4 regions of the Mesorhizobium sp. M1D.F.Ca.ET.231.01.1.1 genome follow, and region 1 is predicted to be linked to each of the others. Evidence: riboswitches for the same ligand, from Rfam matches in the RefSeq annotation. Region 1 holds a riboswitch; each other region holds the start of a gene.
What was found. A riboswitch is a leader RNA that binds a small molecule or an ion and turns the genes downstream of it on or off. The one in region 1 is predicted to bind cobalamin.
Positions count from the first base shown of each region.

Region 1 (4,178 bases):
CGTTTTAGGAGCCCTATGCTGCGACGCGGCGAGGGTTAGCGCAGCGGTTTCGGCGAAGCAAGTCAAACCTTGTTCAAAATCCGGCCCTGGACGCCATATCGGAAGAAACTGGTCCGATCCGCTCCTGTTTGATTTCCTTCGCTTTTTACTCCACTTTTCTCTCCTGACATATCTCCCGCCATTTGCCTGCTAGCATGGCTGGAATCGTCGGCTGGACGTCAGGTAAACGGATCGAGGCAAAGTGACCTTGATGAAGGACAAAATCTCTCTTCGCACGGCCAGGCGCATCGCGCTTGGCGCGCAGGGCTTCCTTGACCCTCGCCCGGGCGGCGAGCCCAACCGAAGGCACCTCGCCCGCGTGCTCTCCCGCACCGGGCTGCTGCAGATCGATTCCGTCAGCGCGGTCGTGCGCGCCCACTACATGCCGCTCTATTCGCGCCTCGGCCCCTACCCGCTTTCGCTGCTCGACAATGCCGCCCTCACCCGCAGGCGCGCTGTCTTTGAATATTGGGCGCATGAGGCCTCCTTCCTGCCGGTCGAGACCTACCCGCTGATGCGCTGGCGCATGCAGCGCGCCGAACGCGGCGAGGAAATGTATCTCGGCCTCGCCAAATGGGGCCGCGAGCGCAAGGAGATGATCGACGAGATTTACGGGCAAGTCGCCGAGCGCGGGCCGATCGCCGCATCCGATATCGAGGGCCATAAGGGCAATGGCGGCTGGTGGGGCTGGAGCGAGGCCAAGCACGCCTTCGAATGGCTGTTCTGGGCAGGACGCATCACCACCGCCTACCGGCGCGGCTTCGAACGTTATTACGACCTGCCGGAACGCGTGCTGCCGCAGGGCGTGCTCGACCTGCCGGTGCCGTCGATCGAGGACGCGCATCGCGAATTGCTGCGCATTTCTGCCCGCGCCCACGGCATCGCCACCTATGGCGACCTGCGCGACTATTTCCGCCTGGCGCCGGGCGATACGAAAGACCGCATCGCGGAACTGGTCGAGGCGGGCGAACTGCTGCCGGTAGGGGTCGAGGGCTGGGACAAGACCGTTTACCTCCACAAGGACGCGCGCATTCCGCGCCGGATCGAGGCCCGTGCCTTGCTGGCGCCGTTCGACCCCGTCGTTTTCGAGCGCACGCGGACGGAAAAGCTCTTCGACTTCCGCTACCGCATCGAGATCTACACGCCGCCCGAGAAGCGCCAGTACGGCTACTACGTGCTGCCGTTCCTGCTCGGCGACCGCATCGTCGCCCGTGTCGATCTCCGAGCCGACCGTCCGGCCAGCGTGCTGCGCGTCCATGCGGCCTATGCCGAGGCCGGCGCGCCGCCGGAGACGGCCGCCCAGCTCTTCGATGAATTGAAGCAGATGCAGGCATGGCTCGGCCTGGAAGCCATCGAAGTGACGCCAGCTGGCGATCTCGGCCCGGCGCTGGCCGACATCCAGGTGTCGTAGCCGCGCGTTGACAGCCGCGTAGCTCTAAGCCTAAATCCGCGGCAGACGGTCTTCTCCCGGCAAAGGGAGGAGCCAAGAGGGAATGCGGTGCGGGGTTGAAAAATTCCAAATCCGCGGCTGTCCCCGCAACTGTGAGCGACGAGCCTCAGCCGAAAGCCACTGGGAAGTTCCCGGGAAGGCGGCGTCAAGGCGATGACCCGCGAGCCAGGAGACCTGCCGTCTGAGACTTTAAGAATCCGATCGCCCGGCGGGTTTTCCGGGCAAGGAGCCTGGTTTTGGATCGCAACGGCAGTTTTCCGGCTAATATCGTGGACGTTCCGTCCGAGCCCGGCGACACGCTCGCCGGCGTGACCGTCATCGTCTGCTCCTCCTGCCGCGACGAGACTTGTTCGGACGCGCATCCGCGCGCCGGTGCGCTGCTGGCCGAGGACACGCGCCGCGCCGCAGCGGACGAGAACATCCGTATTCGCACGGTCGAATGCCTCGGCAATTGCAAGCGCCGCCTGAGCGCGGCCCTTCTGCGCGACGGCTGCTGGAGCTACGTCTTCGGCGACCTCGAGACGACCAGCGGCGCCGACCTGGTCGCCGGCGCAAAACTCTTCGCCACATCGACCGACGGCCTCATCCCCTGGCGCGGCCGGCCAGACTCCCTCAAGCGCGGCCTCGTCGCCCGCATCCCTCCCCTCGACCTCCTGAAGGACTGACCATGAACGCCTCCGTTTCCCGCGTGCCCTGCACCGTCGTCACCGGCTTCCTCGGCGCCGGCAAGACGACGCTGATCCGCAACCTCATTGAAAACGCCAAGGGCAAGCGGCTGGCGATCATCGTCAACGAGTTCGGCGATGTCGGCATCGACGGTGAGATCCTGAAAGCCTGCGGCGTCGACACCTGCCCTGAGGAGAACATCGTCGAGCTCGCCAATGGCTGCATCTGCTGTACCGTCGCCGACGATTTCGTGCCGGCGCTCGACCAGATCCTGTCGCGCACGCCGAAGGTCGATCACATCCTGATCGAAACCTCGGGCCTCGCGCTGCCGAAGCCGCTCGTCCAGGCCTTCCAATGGCCGAGCGTGAAGAGCCGCGTGACGGTCGACGGCGTCATTGCCGTGGTCGACGGTCCGGCGCTGGCCGATGGCCGCGTCGCGTCCGACATGGATGCCCTTCAGGCGCAGCGCGCCGCAGACGATTCCCTCGACCATGACGATCCGGTGGAAGAAGTGTTCGAGGATCAGATCGCTTGCGCCGACCTGATCATCCTGTCGAAGAGCGATTTGATGGACGCGGCGGGATCGGAGCGTGCCAATGCCGTCATCGGTGAACATGTGGCGCGCGCCGTCAAGGTCGTGCCGACGGCGCAGGGCAAGGTCGACCCGTCGGTGCTGCTCGGCCTCGGCCTCGCCGTCGAGGAGGACATCGAGAACCGCAAGACCCACCACGACGACGAGCTCGACCACGAGCACGACGATTTTGACTCCTTCGTCATCGATATCCCGTCGATCTCGCATCCGGACGAGTTGGCCAAGCGCGTCGCCCTTGCCGCCGAGCAGGAAAACGTGCTGCGCGTCAAAGGCTTCGTCGAGGTCGGCGGCAAGCCGATGCGGCTGCTGCTGCAGGCCGTCGGCCCGCGCGTCAACCACTATTACGACCGCGCCTGGACGGCCGAGGACGACCGCCGCTCGCGCCTCGTTGTCATCGGCCTCAAGGGGCTGAACCGCCCGGCGATCGAGCGTATCCTCGCCGGCTGAGGCCAACACGAAAAGCCCAACACGAAGCAATGCATATCCTCACCACGACATCCGCTTCGCTCGACGATCTCGCCGAGCCTATCGACCTCAGGCAGACGCCTGCGGATGTCGTGGCGCTGTCCTTCACCGACAGCGATCTTGCCGGACTGGCAGCCGCCTGGAAGGCGGACGCTGACCGCTTGCCGTCGATGCGGCTCGCGGCACTTCGCGATCTGCGCCATCCGATGTCGGTCGACCTCTGGATCGACAGCGTCGCCCACCATGCCAAGGTCGTCCTGGTCCGCATCCTCGGCGGTTACGACTGGTGGCGCTATGGCTGCGACCAGCTGGCAGCGGTCGCGCGCGAACGCGGCATCAAGCTGGCGCTGCTGCCGGGCGAAAGCCATGACGAGGACCCGCGCCTGATCGAAGGCTCGACATTGCCGCGCGCCGAGCTCGACGCCCTGCTCGGCTATTTCCGCGAAGGCGGCCCGGCCAATATGGCGGCGCTGGTGAGGAGACTGGCGCGGCTGGCGGGATCTGAGGCCGAGTTGGCCGAGCCGGTGGGCGTGCCGAAGGCGGGATATTACCAACCGGGACGAGGAGTTGTCGCAAAGCCAGCTTCGTTCAGCGCTGGCGATATCGGCTCCCCCATCATTCCCATCCTCTTCTACCGTTCAATGCTGCTGGCGGCCGACGTGGCGCCAATCGACGCACTCGTCGACGCCTTGTGGGCGCAAGGTCTCACCCCAGTGCCGATCTTCGTCTCCAGCCTCAAGGACCCGGCATCCCTGGCCTTCGTCGAAACCGCCCTCGCATCCTTAAACCCCGCCGCCATCGTCACCGCCACCGCCTTCGCCTCCGGCGCCGAGCCGGGCGCGCAAACGCTGTTCGACCGCGCCGGCGTACCGGTGTTCCAGGTCATCGTCGCCACGACGCGGCGCGACGTCTGGGAGAAGAACCAGCGCGGCCTGGCGCCGGCCGACCTTGCCATGCACGTCGTGT
Region 1 is NZ_RZOZ02000005.1:431,827-436,004, reverse strand. It holds gene EN874_RS17050 (winged helix-turn-helix domain-containing protein) at 251-1,450, shown strand; cobalamin riboswitch at 1,480-1,686, shown strand; gene EN874_RS17045 (DUF1636 family protein) at 1,759-2,154, shown strand; gene cobW (cobalamin biosynthesis protein CobW) at 2,157-3,194, shown strand; gene cobN (cobaltochelatase subunit CobN) at 3,224-4,178, shown strand, end outside.

Region 2 (4,178 bases), on a different contig from region 1:
CCCGCCGCCAGCCGCAAATCGGCGTAGAGCGTCTCCGAGGCGGTCGCGACCGGCGAGCGCAGCCCGGAAAATTCACCGACGACGACTCGGCCGCTGACGCCGTCGGCGTCGATCTCGGGCAGGCGGATCACCGACGTATTCGCGAACACCGGGGCGACCTCTTCCCTGCCGTCGGGCAAGGCCAGCCAGGTCTGCAGGCCGGAGACCGACATCGGCGCGCCACGCAACTCCTTGGGCGTGCGCTCGGAATGAACGATGCCGCGGCCGGCGGTCATCAGGTTCACGTCGCCGGGTGAGATCACCATTTCGGTGCCGAGCGAATCGCGATGCCTGATCTTGCCGTCGAACAGATAGGTGACCGTGGAAAGCCCGATATGCGGATGCGGGCGCACGTCGATCGCCTGGCCAGCGCGCAGGATCGCCGGTCCCATGCGGTCGAAGAAGATGAAGGGACCAACCAGCCGGCGTTTCGCCGTCGGCAGGGCGCGGCGAACCTCGAAGCCGCCAATATCCTTGGCGTTGGGGATGACCATCAACTCGATCTGGTCGCAGGCAAACGCGTCGCCGGCCTCAGGGTCGTTTCCCGGGAAGAAGCTCATGTCATGACCTCAGGCGAAGCGGAGCGCGGACCTGGCTTTCGCCTTAGCGGCCTCTTCCTCGCGATTGCGCGGATGCTGCGTGGTTTCGAGGCTGTCGAGCAGCTCGCGCGCGGCTGCCGCGATCGCCTCGACGGCGTGGTGAAACGCATGCTCGTTGCGCTTGGACGGCTTGGTCGAGCCGCTCAGCTTGCGCACGAACTGCAGCGCCGCATCATGGACCTCGTCATCGGTCGCCGGCGGATCGAAATTGAACAGGGTCTTGATGTTGCGGCACATGCTTGAACTCCTTACCTGCTTTTCTTCCCCCGCCCCTCTTCCACACTACTCGGCGTCGAGCGGCTCCGTTCCAACCGGCTTGCCGTCGCGCGACAGCCTGATCTTCTCGACCTTGTCCTCGGCCGCCTTTAGCAGCCGGTCGCAATGGGCTTTCAGCGCCTCGCCGCGCTCGTAGATCCTGATCGACTGATCGAGCGGGACATCGCCGCGCTCCAGATCATCGACGATCTTCTCCAGCGCGTCGAGCGCCTGCTCGAAGCTCATCGTCTTGACGTCTTGGTTAGCTTCATCAGCCATAATTCATCCCTTCATCAGCCGCCCGACATGGGCGGCGACCGAAAATGCCAGTCCCTGCAGATCGTAGCCGCCCTCCAGCAGGCTGACGAGCCGGTTGCCGCTGTGGCGCCCGGCGCGCTCCATAAGCTGGCCGGTCGCCCAGTCGAAATCGTCTTCGGTCAGGTTGATCGCGGCCAGCGGATCGCGATGGTGCGCATCGAACCCGGCGGAAATGATGATCAGGTCCGGCTTGAATGCGTCGATCGACGGCAGCACGCGCGACAGGAAGGCGTCGCGGAACGTATCGCTGCCGGTGCTCGGCGCGAGCGGCGCGTTGACGATGTTGCCGGCGCCGGTTTCGCTCTTGGCGCCTGTGCCCGGGTAAAGCGGCATCTGATGCGTCGAGCAATAGAGCACCGACGGATCGTCCCAGAAGATGTCCTGCGTGCCGTTGCCGTGATGCACGTCCCAATCGACGATGGCGACGCGCTCGGCCTGGTGCTTCTTCTGCGCGTAGCGGGCCGCGATCGCCGCGGTGTTGAACAGGCAAAAGCCCATCGCCGTCGTCTTCTCGGCATGATGGCCGGGCGGACGGGCGGCGACGAAGACATTGGCGGCGCGCCCCTCGAAGACATCGTCGATCGCCGCATTGGCGGCGCCGATCGCCGTCACCGCGGCCTGCCAGCTCTTCGGGCTGGCGCTGGTGTCGGCATCGATCGAGACGATGCCGGTCTCAGGAATGGCCGCGCGGACGCGGGCGACGAAATCTTCCGGATGGGCATAAAGGATGGTTGCCTCGTCGCCTTCCGGCGCCCTGACGCGGTCGAGAGCCGAGAAAGCCTCGTCGTCCAGCACGCGCTCGATGGCGCGCAAACGGTCGGGACGCTCGGGATGACCGGGCGGCGTGAGGTGCTCCAGGAATACCGGATGGGTGTAGAGACGGGTAGCCATGGCCCCTAATCTAGGCACCTGTCGCCCGGATAGCCATGTTTCGGCGCCGAATGATTGGGGAAAATCGCGCCCGATCGTGTCGCAAGCGGCATTGGCGCGGCTTCCGCTTCGCGATAGAGTCCTGCCGCTGCCTGGTGCCCGCGACGCGGGAGAATCGGGAACACGGTTGAAATCCGTGGCGTGCCCAACGCTGTGAGGGGGACCGCGCCGGCAAAAGCCACTGTCCTAGACGGGAAGGCGCCGGATGCGGGTCGATCCCGAGCCAGAAGACCGGCCCGGCAGAAATGGTCGTCCGCATGGTCAGGCGGAGGGCTGCTTATCGCAAGGGGACAAGCGATGCAGGCACGAATGGCCGCCACCGGCGGCGGCGACTTTGACCAATTGGCGCGCGAGGCCGTCTACCGGGCGATGTTCACCCGGCGCGACGTGCGCAGCCATTTCACTGCCGACGATCTCGACGATGGCGTGCTGGCGCGACTGTTGACGGCTGCCCATCATGCGCCGTCGGTCGGCTACATGCAGCCGTGGAACTTCATCGTCATCCGCGATGCGACAAGACGGCGGCAGGTGCGCGACCTGTTCCTGGCCGCGCGCGAGCAGGAACTGCCGGCGATCGAGGCGGAGCGGCAGGCGCTCTACCGCACGCTGAAGCTCGAGGGCATCTGCGAAAGCGCGCTCAATCTTTGCATCACCTGCGACCGGCAGCGCTCGCAGAATTCGCCGCTCGGGCGCTGGCACAATCCGGAGATGGACCTCTACAGCACCGTCTGCGCGGTACAGAACTTCTGGCTGGCGGCGCGCGCCGAAGGCGTCGGCGTCGGTTGGGTGAGCATCATCGAGACCGAGGCGCTGAAGCGGCTGTTGTCGATCCCCGAGCATGTCACGCCGATAGCCTATCTCTGCGTCGGCCGCGTCTCGGAATTCGCGCCGCGGCCGGACCTCGAGGCGCATGGCTGGGGCCGGCGCCTGCCGCTGCCCGACCTGGTGATGAGCGAGATCTTTTGCGGCGCCGGCGAGGCGCCGCTCAAATCGGCGATTGCCAAGCTTCGCGGCGCTGACCTGCCGAAGCCTTGATCGGGTTGCCTTCGTGGTCAGGGGCTGCCGATCAGGCAGGCCGGGGCGAATCCCAGCGCGAGCCGCCGAAGGAGCCCAGCGCCTTGTCGCGAAGCTCCCTGAACTTCGACGAGGCCTCGGCTAGGCGCCGGTCCCATTCGGGATTGGGAACCTGGCCTTCGATGGTGGCGAAATAGACCTGCATCAGCGAAGCGATGGCGAAAGGCTCGATGAAGGCCGCCTTGAAGGCCCAGGCGAAGACGATGGCCAGCACGAAGGCCCAGCCGGCGAGCTGCCCGGGCATCACCCAGAGGATGGCGGCTGCCGGGGCAAGCATCAAAAGGAAGATGACGAAGGACACGCCCCACATGATCACCGCCAGCCAGACGGCATTCTTGACCATGTGCTTGCCGTTCTGCGCGTAGAGCACGACGCCCTGCCTGGCGGTCTCGAAAGGCGAGTCCGAATTGATGCGGATGTTGTAGCCGAGGATGATCTCGTCGACATAGGTCAGCGACAGCCGAATGACCGTGTTGATGAAGCTGACGAGGCCGCTCAAGCCGGGAATGGGCAGGAACGCGGCAATGCCGCCGATCAGGCCGGTGATGGCGCGGATGGCGCCTTTGACCAGTTGGTCGACCACGAAAAGGATGTTGGCCTCGGCGAAGCGCTGGGTCACCACTTCCTTCGCATAGGCGATCTGGCCCTGGCCATCCGGAACGTCGTGGCCGTCGATCAGATGCACCATGACGGCGATGTGGCCGGCCTTGAGCACATAGAGGATATATTCGCGGATCCAGTAGACGGCGATCGAGACGACGCCGAAGCCGACGACCCCGCCCCACAAGGCAAACGACATCGGTCCGTCAGGGTCGGTGGAGATGTGGCCAACGCCATAGCCGACACTGGCGCCGGTGCCGGTCGCCATGATGTAGGCCAGCGTGATGCCGAAATAGACGATCATGCGAAAGACGATGAACGGCCATGTCCGCATCATGATGGACACCGACCGGCCGATGCTGA
Region 2 is NZ_RZOZ02000006.1:231,926-236,103, forward strand. It holds gene EN874_RS18310 (pirin family protein) at 1-599, opposite strand, end outside; gene EN874_RS18315 (DUF2277 domain-containing protein) at 609-875, opposite strand; gene EN874_RS18320 (exodeoxyribonuclease VII small subunit) at 921-1,172, opposite strand; gene EN874_RS18325 (histone deacetylase family protein) at 1,176-2,102, opposite strand; cobalamin riboswitch at 2,218-2,396, shown strand; gene bluB (5,6-dimethylbenzimidazole synthase) at 2,439-3,176, shown strand; gene EN874_RS18335 (hypothetical protein) at 3,208-4,178, opposite strand, start outside.
Region 2: linked by a shared signal. The riboswitch ahead of bluB (5,6-dimethylbenzimidazole synthase) and the one ahead of EN874_RS17045 (DUF1636 family protein) in region 1 are both predicted to bind cobalamin.

Region 3 (4,178 bases), on a different contig from region 1:
CAGCCTTGTCGAAGATGCGGACCGGGACACCGAGCCTGGTCAGCCAGAGCGCGAGCGTCAGTCCGGTCGGACCGGCGCCGGCGATGAGGACCTTTGTCTTGGACATGGTCATTTTCCTTCTCCCTCAACGATACGGACTTTTTCGTGTTCCCGCAGCCGGTTTACGCCGGCGGTAACGACCAGATCGCCTTTGCTGAGCCCGTCGCTGACGACGATGCGGTCGGTCTCGTATCGGGCAACCGTGACCGGCTTGAGCTCGACGGCTGACGAGGGCGACACGATCCACACCGCCGGCTTGCCATCCTTGTCGAACAGCGCGCTGCCTGGCAGCACCACGACCGGCGCGCCGGCGACCTCGGCGCGGCCGGAAACGCTGGCGCCGAAGCGCATCTCGTCGGGCGCATTCTCGATCGAGACCTTCACCTGGAAGGTGCGGGTGGCGGCATCGGCCATCGGCGCGATCTCGCGGATGGTGCCGGCCGCCGTGATCGCCGGATTGCTGAGCAGCGAGACGGTCACCTTCGGCGGCCGCTTCGTATCGGGCGTGTTGGCGAAGGCGGCTTCGGCGATCGAGAACACGGCGTCGCGGCTCTGCGGATCGGCGACGCGGACCACCATCTGCCCGACATTGACCGACTGGCCGGCTTCGGCGCCGCTCGCGGTGACGATGCCGTCGAATTCCGCGTGCAGCTCGGTATAGCCGAGCTGGTCCTTGGCCATCTCGAAGGCGATGTTCGCCGACTTGAGCTTGGCCTGCGCCGAGCGCAGATTCTTCAGCGTCGCGTCATAGTTGGCCCGTGTCGTGAAACCTTTGGTGAGCAGCGCGCCGATGCGGGCCTCGGCGGCACTTGCCTCGACAAGCACGGCCTGCGCCGCGGCGACATCGGCCTCGGCGCTGGCGAGCCGGTTGCAATAGTCCTGATCGTCGATGCGGGCGAGCACCTCGCCCTTCCTCACCGTCGCGCCGACCTCGGCGACGCGTTCGAGCAGCTTGCCGGATACGCGGAAGCCTAGGTCGCTTTCAAGCCTCGGGCGTATCTCGCCGACGGCGGTTCGGGTGTCAGCGCCGAGCATCGGAGCGACCGCTATGGCCTTGACGAGCTTCGTCTCCGGGGCGGCCGGGGTGGTGTACGAGGCCTCGCTTCTTGCGCCGTGCCAGACCAGGGACGCGCCGCAGGCGAGGACGGCGACCGAGCCGGCGACAAGGCGACGCCTCAGCGCCTTGTTATCAGAGAGTGCGGCAATCATGCTTGTCTCCACGACCAAGGTTGCGGTCGCGCGGGGAGGATGCGGCGACCGGGAAATATATCGGCTGGAGGGGGATCGGGCGTTTGCGGCCTGTCTTTCGCCAGCCCGATCTTCTTGCGGTTTCCGGCCCGGAAAATCCCGAACGGTTTCTGAAAATTTTCCGATGTTTGGCTGAGGCAGTGCCGGAAACGGATTGACATAGGGCCTTCGAGCGTATGTAACGTTATTACATATCGGAAGCTGCAAATTGGGAATTTCACGGGGTGATCAGGTCGCGCAGAAGTCCGTTGCGACTCGCGCGCGGACAACCTACGATGGCGGTGTCATGGTCCCCGAGCCGCAAGGCGAGGGGTGAAAAGGGAACACGGTGAGATCCGCTTAGGGTCGAGGCCGTGGCTGCCCCCGCAACTGTGAGCGGCGAGCTCCATCCGGAATGCCACTGGCCGGCAAGGCTGGGAAGGCGGATGGCGCGGCGACCCGCGAGCCAGGAGACCTGCCATCGACACGAGTTGACCGGACGGGGTGTGCCGGGAGGAGACGCGGGCACCGGTACTGTCGGCCGGCTCGTCCGGCATCCTTCCGTCGCCATTTTGGGAAAGTGACGGAATGTTGGACGGCTCCATCGATCGCATCGACCGCATTTTCGTGTGCATGCTTTGCTGTGATCCGGCGACGCGAGAAATGCGCAGCGAAGCACTCTCCGATCATCGGGTGGGCCGCCTATGACCACGCAGCTTCTCGAAGCCCGTGGCCTCGGCGCGACGGCCAATGGCCGGACGCTGGTCGACGATGTCAGCCTGTCGCTGACCGGCGGCGAACGTCTCGCCATCATCGGCCCTAACGGCGCCGGCAAGACGACGCTGCTGCACATGCTGTGCGGGGCGCTGCCGCCGAGCCGCGGCGAGGTGCGCCTTGCCGGACGCCGGCTGGACCGGATCACCGCCGCCGAGCGGGCGCTCAGCATCGCCGTCGTCGGTCAGACGGACCAGCCGGATCCGCGGCTCGCGCTCATCGACTATGTCGAGCTTGGCCGCGTCCCACATGCGGGCTTGAGGCGCCGCCACGACGATCGCGACATCGTCGTCGAGACTTTGCGCCGGACCGGATTGCTGCGGCTGCTCGCGCGCACCGTAGGCTCGCTGTCCGGCGGCGAGCGCCAGCGCGCGCAGCTCGCCCGCGCCATCGCGCAGGAGCCGAAAATCCTGTTCCTCGACGAGCCGACCAACCACCTCGATCCGCGCGCCCGCGGCGAGTTGCTCGACCTGGTCGCCGGCTTCGGCATGACCGTTGTTGCCGTGCTGCACGATCTCGCCCTGGTGGCGCCCTTCGCCACCCGCGTCGCGGTGATGAGCAACGCCCAACTGCACGCGCTGGCGCCGCCGCGCGAGGCGCTGGCGCAGCCGCTCATCCGTGAGGTGTTCGGCATCGATGTGCTGCGCCTCCAGCACCCGACCGAGGACCGCGAGCTCACCGTCTTCGAGCTTCCCGCCCGCGCTTCAGCGCCGTCCTGAGCCAACCCAAACAATCCAACCCAATCAGGAGCACCATCCCGTGAAACGCCTCGCTTTGTCGCTTGCCCTCTCTTTTGTCGCCTCGGCCGCCTCCGCCTTCCCGGTGACCGTCGACAGCTGCGGCAAGCCGCTCACCTTCGACGCGCCGCCGAAGCGCGCCGTCATCCAGGACCTCAACATGGCCGAGATGGCGTTCGCGCTGAAGCTGCAGCCGTCGATCGTCGGGCTGACCGGCATCACCGGCTGGTACAAGGTCGGCCCCGAATTCAAGGCCGAGCAGGGCTCGATCCCCGAGCTGGCGCCGAAATACCCGACGCTGGAAAACCTTGTCGCCGCGCAGCCGGACTTCTTTTTCGCCGGCTGGTATTACGGCATGAAGCCGGGCGGCGAGGTCACGCCCGACACGCTTGCCCCGCACGGCATCAAGACGCTGGTACTGACCGAGAGCTGCGTACATCTCGACAAGAACCGGCCCACCGCTTCGATGGACCTGCTCTTTGGCGACGTCGAGAAGCTCGGCAAGATCTTCGGCAAGGACGCGGAGGCGCAAAAGCTGGTCGCCGGCTGGAAGGCCGAGCTGGCCGGCATCACCGCCAAGGTGGGCGAGCATAAGGGCACGCGCGTGTTCCTCTATGACTCTGGCGAGGACAAGCCCCTCACCGCCGGCAAGTTCGCCATCCCCAACGCCATGATCGCCGCCGCGGGCGGGGAAAACATCATGGCCGACATGGACACGAGCTGGGGCAATACCGACTGGGAGACGGTTGCGTCGCGCAATCCGCAATTCCTCATCCTGCTCGACTACCAGGACGGCGGCGGCTACCGGAAGCTGCTCGATTTCCTCGAGGCACATCCGGCGATGAAGGAAACCGACGCGGTGAAGAACAAGCGCTTCGTTGCGCTGCGTTACGCCGAGCTGACGCCCGGACCCGCCAACATCGAGGCGATCGGCAAGATCGCCAGGGCCATGCATCCGGAAGCGTTCTGACCTTTGCGATACGGATCGTTCGTTCTTGCAGTGTCGCTGGGCGCGGCGCTGCTTGCAGCGCTCGTGCTGCTTTCGATCGCCTACGGCTCGACGCTCATCCCGTTGCACGAGGTCGTGCGCGCGCTGGCACATGCGATGGGGCTGGACGGGAATCAGGTATCCGGTCCGGTCGGCAGCATCGTCGTCGACCTCAGGCTGCCGCGCGCATTGCTGGCGATTGCTGTCGGCGCCGGCCTCGGCATCGTCGGCGCGCTGCTGCAGACCGTCCCCCGCAACGATCTCGCCGATCCGTTCCTGTTCGGCCTCTCCTCGGGCGCCGCCGCCGGCGCGGTCTCCGTCATCACCGTCTTCGGCGACAGCTTCGGCATCTGGACCCTTCCCCTTGCCGCCTTCACCGGCGGCATACTGGCGGCGGCAATCGTGCTTCTGCT
Region 3 is NZ_RZOZ02000001.1:1,184,311-1,188,488, reverse strand. It holds gene EN874_RS05920 (FAD-dependent monooxygenase) at 1-106, opposite strand, end outside; gene EN874_RS05915 (efflux RND transporter periplasmic adaptor subunit) at 109-1,248, opposite strand; cobalamin riboswitch at 1,558-1,764, shown strand; gene EN874_RS05910 (ABC transporter ATP-binding protein) at 1,971-2,759, shown strand; gene EN874_RS05905 (ABC transporter substrate-binding protein) at 2,800-3,747, shown strand; gene EN874_RS05900 (iron ABC transporter permease) at 3,751-4,178, shown strand, end outside.
Region 3: linked by a shared signal. The riboswitch ahead of EN874_RS05910 (ABC transporter ATP-binding protein) and the one ahead of EN874_RS17045 (DUF1636 family protein) in region 1 are both predicted to bind cobalamin.

Region 4 (4,178 bases), on a different contig from region 1:
TGAAGCCCTCGCCCATCGCATGCCACACCACGCGATCGCCGAAAGCGGCGAAGGCGTTCTTCTCGCCGGTGTGCCATTTGCCCTTGATGAACTGGACGACGCCGACGCGCTTGCCGTAGCCGAGCATCCTGAGCGCCAGGCCAAAGGCGGCGGTGGTCTTGCCCTTGCCCGGCCCGGTGTTGACGATTAGCAGTCCCTTCTCGATCGTCTTGCCGGCCACCTCGGCATCCTGCACCGCCTTGCGCTTGGCCATCTTGGCGCGATGGCGCTCGGCATCCTTATCGTCGATTTCGGCCATGTCACTTCACCTTGAGCGGCAGCCCCGCCACCATCATCAGCACGCTGTCGGCGACAGCCGCGACCTGCTGGTTGAGCCGGCCGCCGGCGTCGCGAAACCGGCGCGCCAGCGCATTGTCCGGCACGATGCCGAGCCCGACCTCGTTCGACACCACGAACCAGGGCCCGCGCGGCCGCGACAGCAAATCCGAGAGCCGCCGGCACTCGGCCTCGATATCATGGTCCGCCAGCATATGATTGGTCAGCCACAATGTCAGGCAATCGGCCAGGGCCGGCTGGTGGTTGGGCAAGGCCTCGATCGCGCCAACCAGGTCCAGCGGCGCATCGACGGTCACCCAGCCTTCGCCGCGCCGCGCGCGATGCAGGGCGATGCGCTCGCGCATCTCGTCGTCATAGGCTTGCGCGGTGGCGATATAGGCCCAGGGCGACGGGCTTGCCGTGACCAGGGTTTCGGCATGCGCGCTCTTGCCGGAGCGCGCGCCGCCGATGACGAAGGTCAGACGACCCTTGGCGCGATCAGGCAAAGCTGCCGCGCAGGCTGGTCGCCGTGCCGGTGAAGCGGCCGCGCACCACGCCGACGACAGCACCCAGCACCAGCCAGAACACCAGATCGGTAAGCGTCACGGCAACCACGAACTGATGGTGCAGCCCTTCGGGGATAGCCGTCTCGAAGCTGTCGGGCTGCGGCGCGCCGACGATATGCGGCGCCACGATCAGCACGACCGCCAGGACGGCCAGCGGCAGCGACTTGCGGAAGGCGATCAGGCCAAGCCCGGCGGCGGTCGCAGCCACAGTCGAAATCCACCAAATCTGGCGCGGAAAGAGTTCAGCCGCCGGCATCGCCGGCAGTTCGGGCGGCAGGCCGAGGCCGGGCGCCAAAGTGAACACGGCAAAACCGGCAAGGCCCCAGAGCACGCCCTGACGCCAATTGCCGGTGCCACCGGCAAACTCCGAGACCGCGACCAGGATCAGCGCGAAACCGATGCCGGTGACGATGTTGGCGACGACGTTGAAGGCGAAGCGCTCGAAGCCGTCGGCCGGCGCCCAGCCTTCGTCCTCGGCCGGAGCTGCCGCGTCGGCAGGCGCTGGAGCCGCGCTGCTCATCGCCGCCGGCGCGGCCGAACTCATCGCATTGTTGTCGGTGGTTGTGGCGGCGTGATCGTGGTGATGGCCGCCGCCTGCCTTTTCATAAACTTCCGCCTTCAGGATCAGCGGCACGGTCGCATAGGCCTGCATGCAGGCGAGCGCGATGCCCGCCACGAGCCCCGCGATCGCCGCGACGAACACGACGTTGCGAAACAGATTCATGATGTCAGGCCTTTGTCAGTGGCAGGGAAAAGCCATCGAGTGGCGATAGTCGTGAGCAGCGTTGTGGACCGCATCGATATGCGAGAAGCCGACAAAGCCGACGACGAAGATGCCGAGCAGCGCGGCCAGAGCCAGCTGCATGATACGCGACTGCGAGGAGACGGAGGCGCCGAGGGAAACGGAAGCGGTATTCATGTCTTGTCCTTTCGCCCTCCACCCGAGGGCATCGAAGTCAACTTTGCCGTCGCCGGCAGGTCTCCTGGCTCGCGGATCCGCGCCCTTCCCCACCTTCCCGAGGAAAATCCTCAGTGGTCTATGGGGAGGACTACCGCACACAGTTGCGGGGGCAGCCACGGCTTTGGGCAGGAAGTCCACCCTCACCGCATTCCCTCTTGGCTCCAAAAACGGAACCGACGACGGCGAGGACTATAGGCAGAATCGCCGCAGGCGGCAAACCAATTTCCGTCATCGCCAAACGCGATTGCGCCATGGATTCGCATGCTAGGAGGCGGCGATCCTTTCCGCGACAAGCTGTTGCAGCCGCCACAGATGGGCGTCGTGAATGCCGCGCGCTTCGAGATTCTTGACGGTGTTGTAGAGGTAGTCGGCGCCCGAACCCCAGTGCCCGCACGATGTCGCCAGCCTTTCCACCACCTCGCTTTCACCGAGCGGGCCGGCATAGGTCGTGCCCCTGCGATTGATGACGAAAGCGAGCGCTTTCAACGGCCCATTGTCGGTTGCGAGCTGCAGCAGGCGCGGGTGGTAGCTGGTCGGCTTCAGCGTCATCTCACGCCGGAAAAGCTTGTCCAGAGCCCGCCGGCGGTCGCCACCGTTCAGGCGGAATGCTACGCCCTTGCATTGGCCGCCACGATCCAGCGCCATCATCAGGCCCGGACTCTGTTTGGTACCGCGCCAGCGGGTCATCTTCATGCAGAAAGAGCGATGCCAGCCGCGCGCCACGGCGACCCGCTCCTCGACATGTTCGATCTCGGGTTTCCAGATCAGCGAGCCATAGCCGAACAGCCAGAGCGGCTCGTCTGCGGGAAGCTCGGTCTCGAATGCATCGAGCATGGTTTCGTAGTCGCTGTCGGAGAGATGCTGCGTATCAGGATCAGGCCCGCTGTCTTCGACGACGCGAAAGCAGCGAGCCACCAGTTCCTCGGTAAGCGACATCATCCTTGCAGGCATGCTTTGCGACCCTCGCCAGCCGGCAGGCGCCGGCATCGGCAAGGGACCTTAAGGGCGGTCCCCGGACACCACAATGGCCCCGCAATTCACAACGGCCTTGTCCGGGGTGCCGGCTGTCGGGAGCGAGGGAACAGCCGATGCAGCCGGATCCAAGCGGGCGGGCAGGCGCGATGCGGCGTACCAGCCCGCTCGCTGATCAAAACGACTTCGGCAGATAGCGCCAGGTGAAGAAGCCGCAGAAGGCGGCCAGTATGCCGAGCGTGACGAAGACCGAGCCGAGGCCGAAGAAGGTGAGCACCACCGAATAGACCAGCGGCGGTGTCAGCTCGGAGAAGTCGAGATAGGTGCGGTAGACCGCCGCCATCTGCGCCCGTTCATAGGAACGGACCGAGCGCATGAAGGCGGTCGAGCCCAGCGCATCGAGCGCAATCGTAAAGAGCGCGCCGCAGAGCAGGAACGCGGCCGTGAGCAGCGGCGCGGCTTGGCCGACGCCGCCCGCGGCAAAAAGCATTGCCGCCATGGCGAAATAGGCGAAGGTCATGGTGCGTCTGCCACCGAAGCGCTTGCCCGCCCTGCCCCAGAAGATCGCCATGAACAGCAGCGCATTGCCTGCCGACACCAGCAGCCCGCCGGCAAGCTTGCCCTCGCCGGTGATCACCATGAAAAGCGGGCTATAGACGAAGAAGGTCGTCCAGAAGCAGGAGCGGCCGAAGGCGATCAGCCAGGCGAGCCTGAGCCGCGGCTGCGCGATGAAGCGGCCGATATTGGCAAGCGGATTGGCCGGACGGCTCTTGCCGGGGCGGATCGACCGGTTATCGCCCAGCCGGTAGGTCCAGAACAGCGCAAGCAGCGCCAGCGCAAACGCCACGACCGCGCCATGCGCGGCATAGATGCCGAAGCGGGTATAGAGGAAGATGCCCAGCGTCGGCCCGCCGGTCCAGGCGAACATCGACCACGCCATGCGCAGCGATTCCGCCTGCATGAAGTCGGCCTTGCGGATGTGGTCCATGATGTAGAGGTTGAGCGTGATCGACAGCGCGCTCGCCCCCATGACACGGCAGAGCATGCCGGCGAGCTGCCCCGGCAGCGTGTGGGTGACGAAGAACACCGAGCCGATCGCCAGCATCAGGCAGCCGGCCGTATAGACCCAGCGCCGCGCGAAGCGGCGGATCAGCATCGGCATGAACAATGTCACCGAAAGCCCGAGCAGCGACACGACGGCGTAGAGGATCGAGACGATCTGCTCGCTGTGGAGGATTTCGTAAGCCTGGATCGGGATGACGCTTGAGATCGTGGCGCGGGCAAACGATTCGACCGCGTAGAGCGAGGCGAAGGTGCGCGCATCGGCGGGCCTCAGGGCCGGAAGCCAGATCGGATGGCGCACA
Region 4 is NZ_RZOZ02000001.1:1,959-6,136, reverse strand. It holds gene cobO (cob(I)yrinic acid a,c-diamide adenosyltransferase) at 1-298, opposite strand, end outside; gene cobU (bifunctional adenosylcobinamide kinase/adenosylcobinamide-phosphate guanylyltransferase) at 300-821, opposite strand; gene EN874_RS00030 (CbtA family protein) at 814-1,605, opposite strand; gene EN874_RS00025 (CbtB domain-containing protein) at 1,621-1,800, opposite strand; cobalamin riboswitch at 1,837-2,035, opposite strand; gene EN874_RS00020 (gamma-glutamylcyclotransferase) at 2,107-2,793, opposite strand; gene EN874_RS00015 (MFS transporter) at 2,990-4,178, opposite strand, start outside.
Region 4: linked by a shared signal. The riboswitch ahead of EN874_RS00025 (CbtB domain-containing protein) and the one ahead of EN874_RS17045 (DUF1636 family protein) in region 1 are both predicted to bind cobalamin.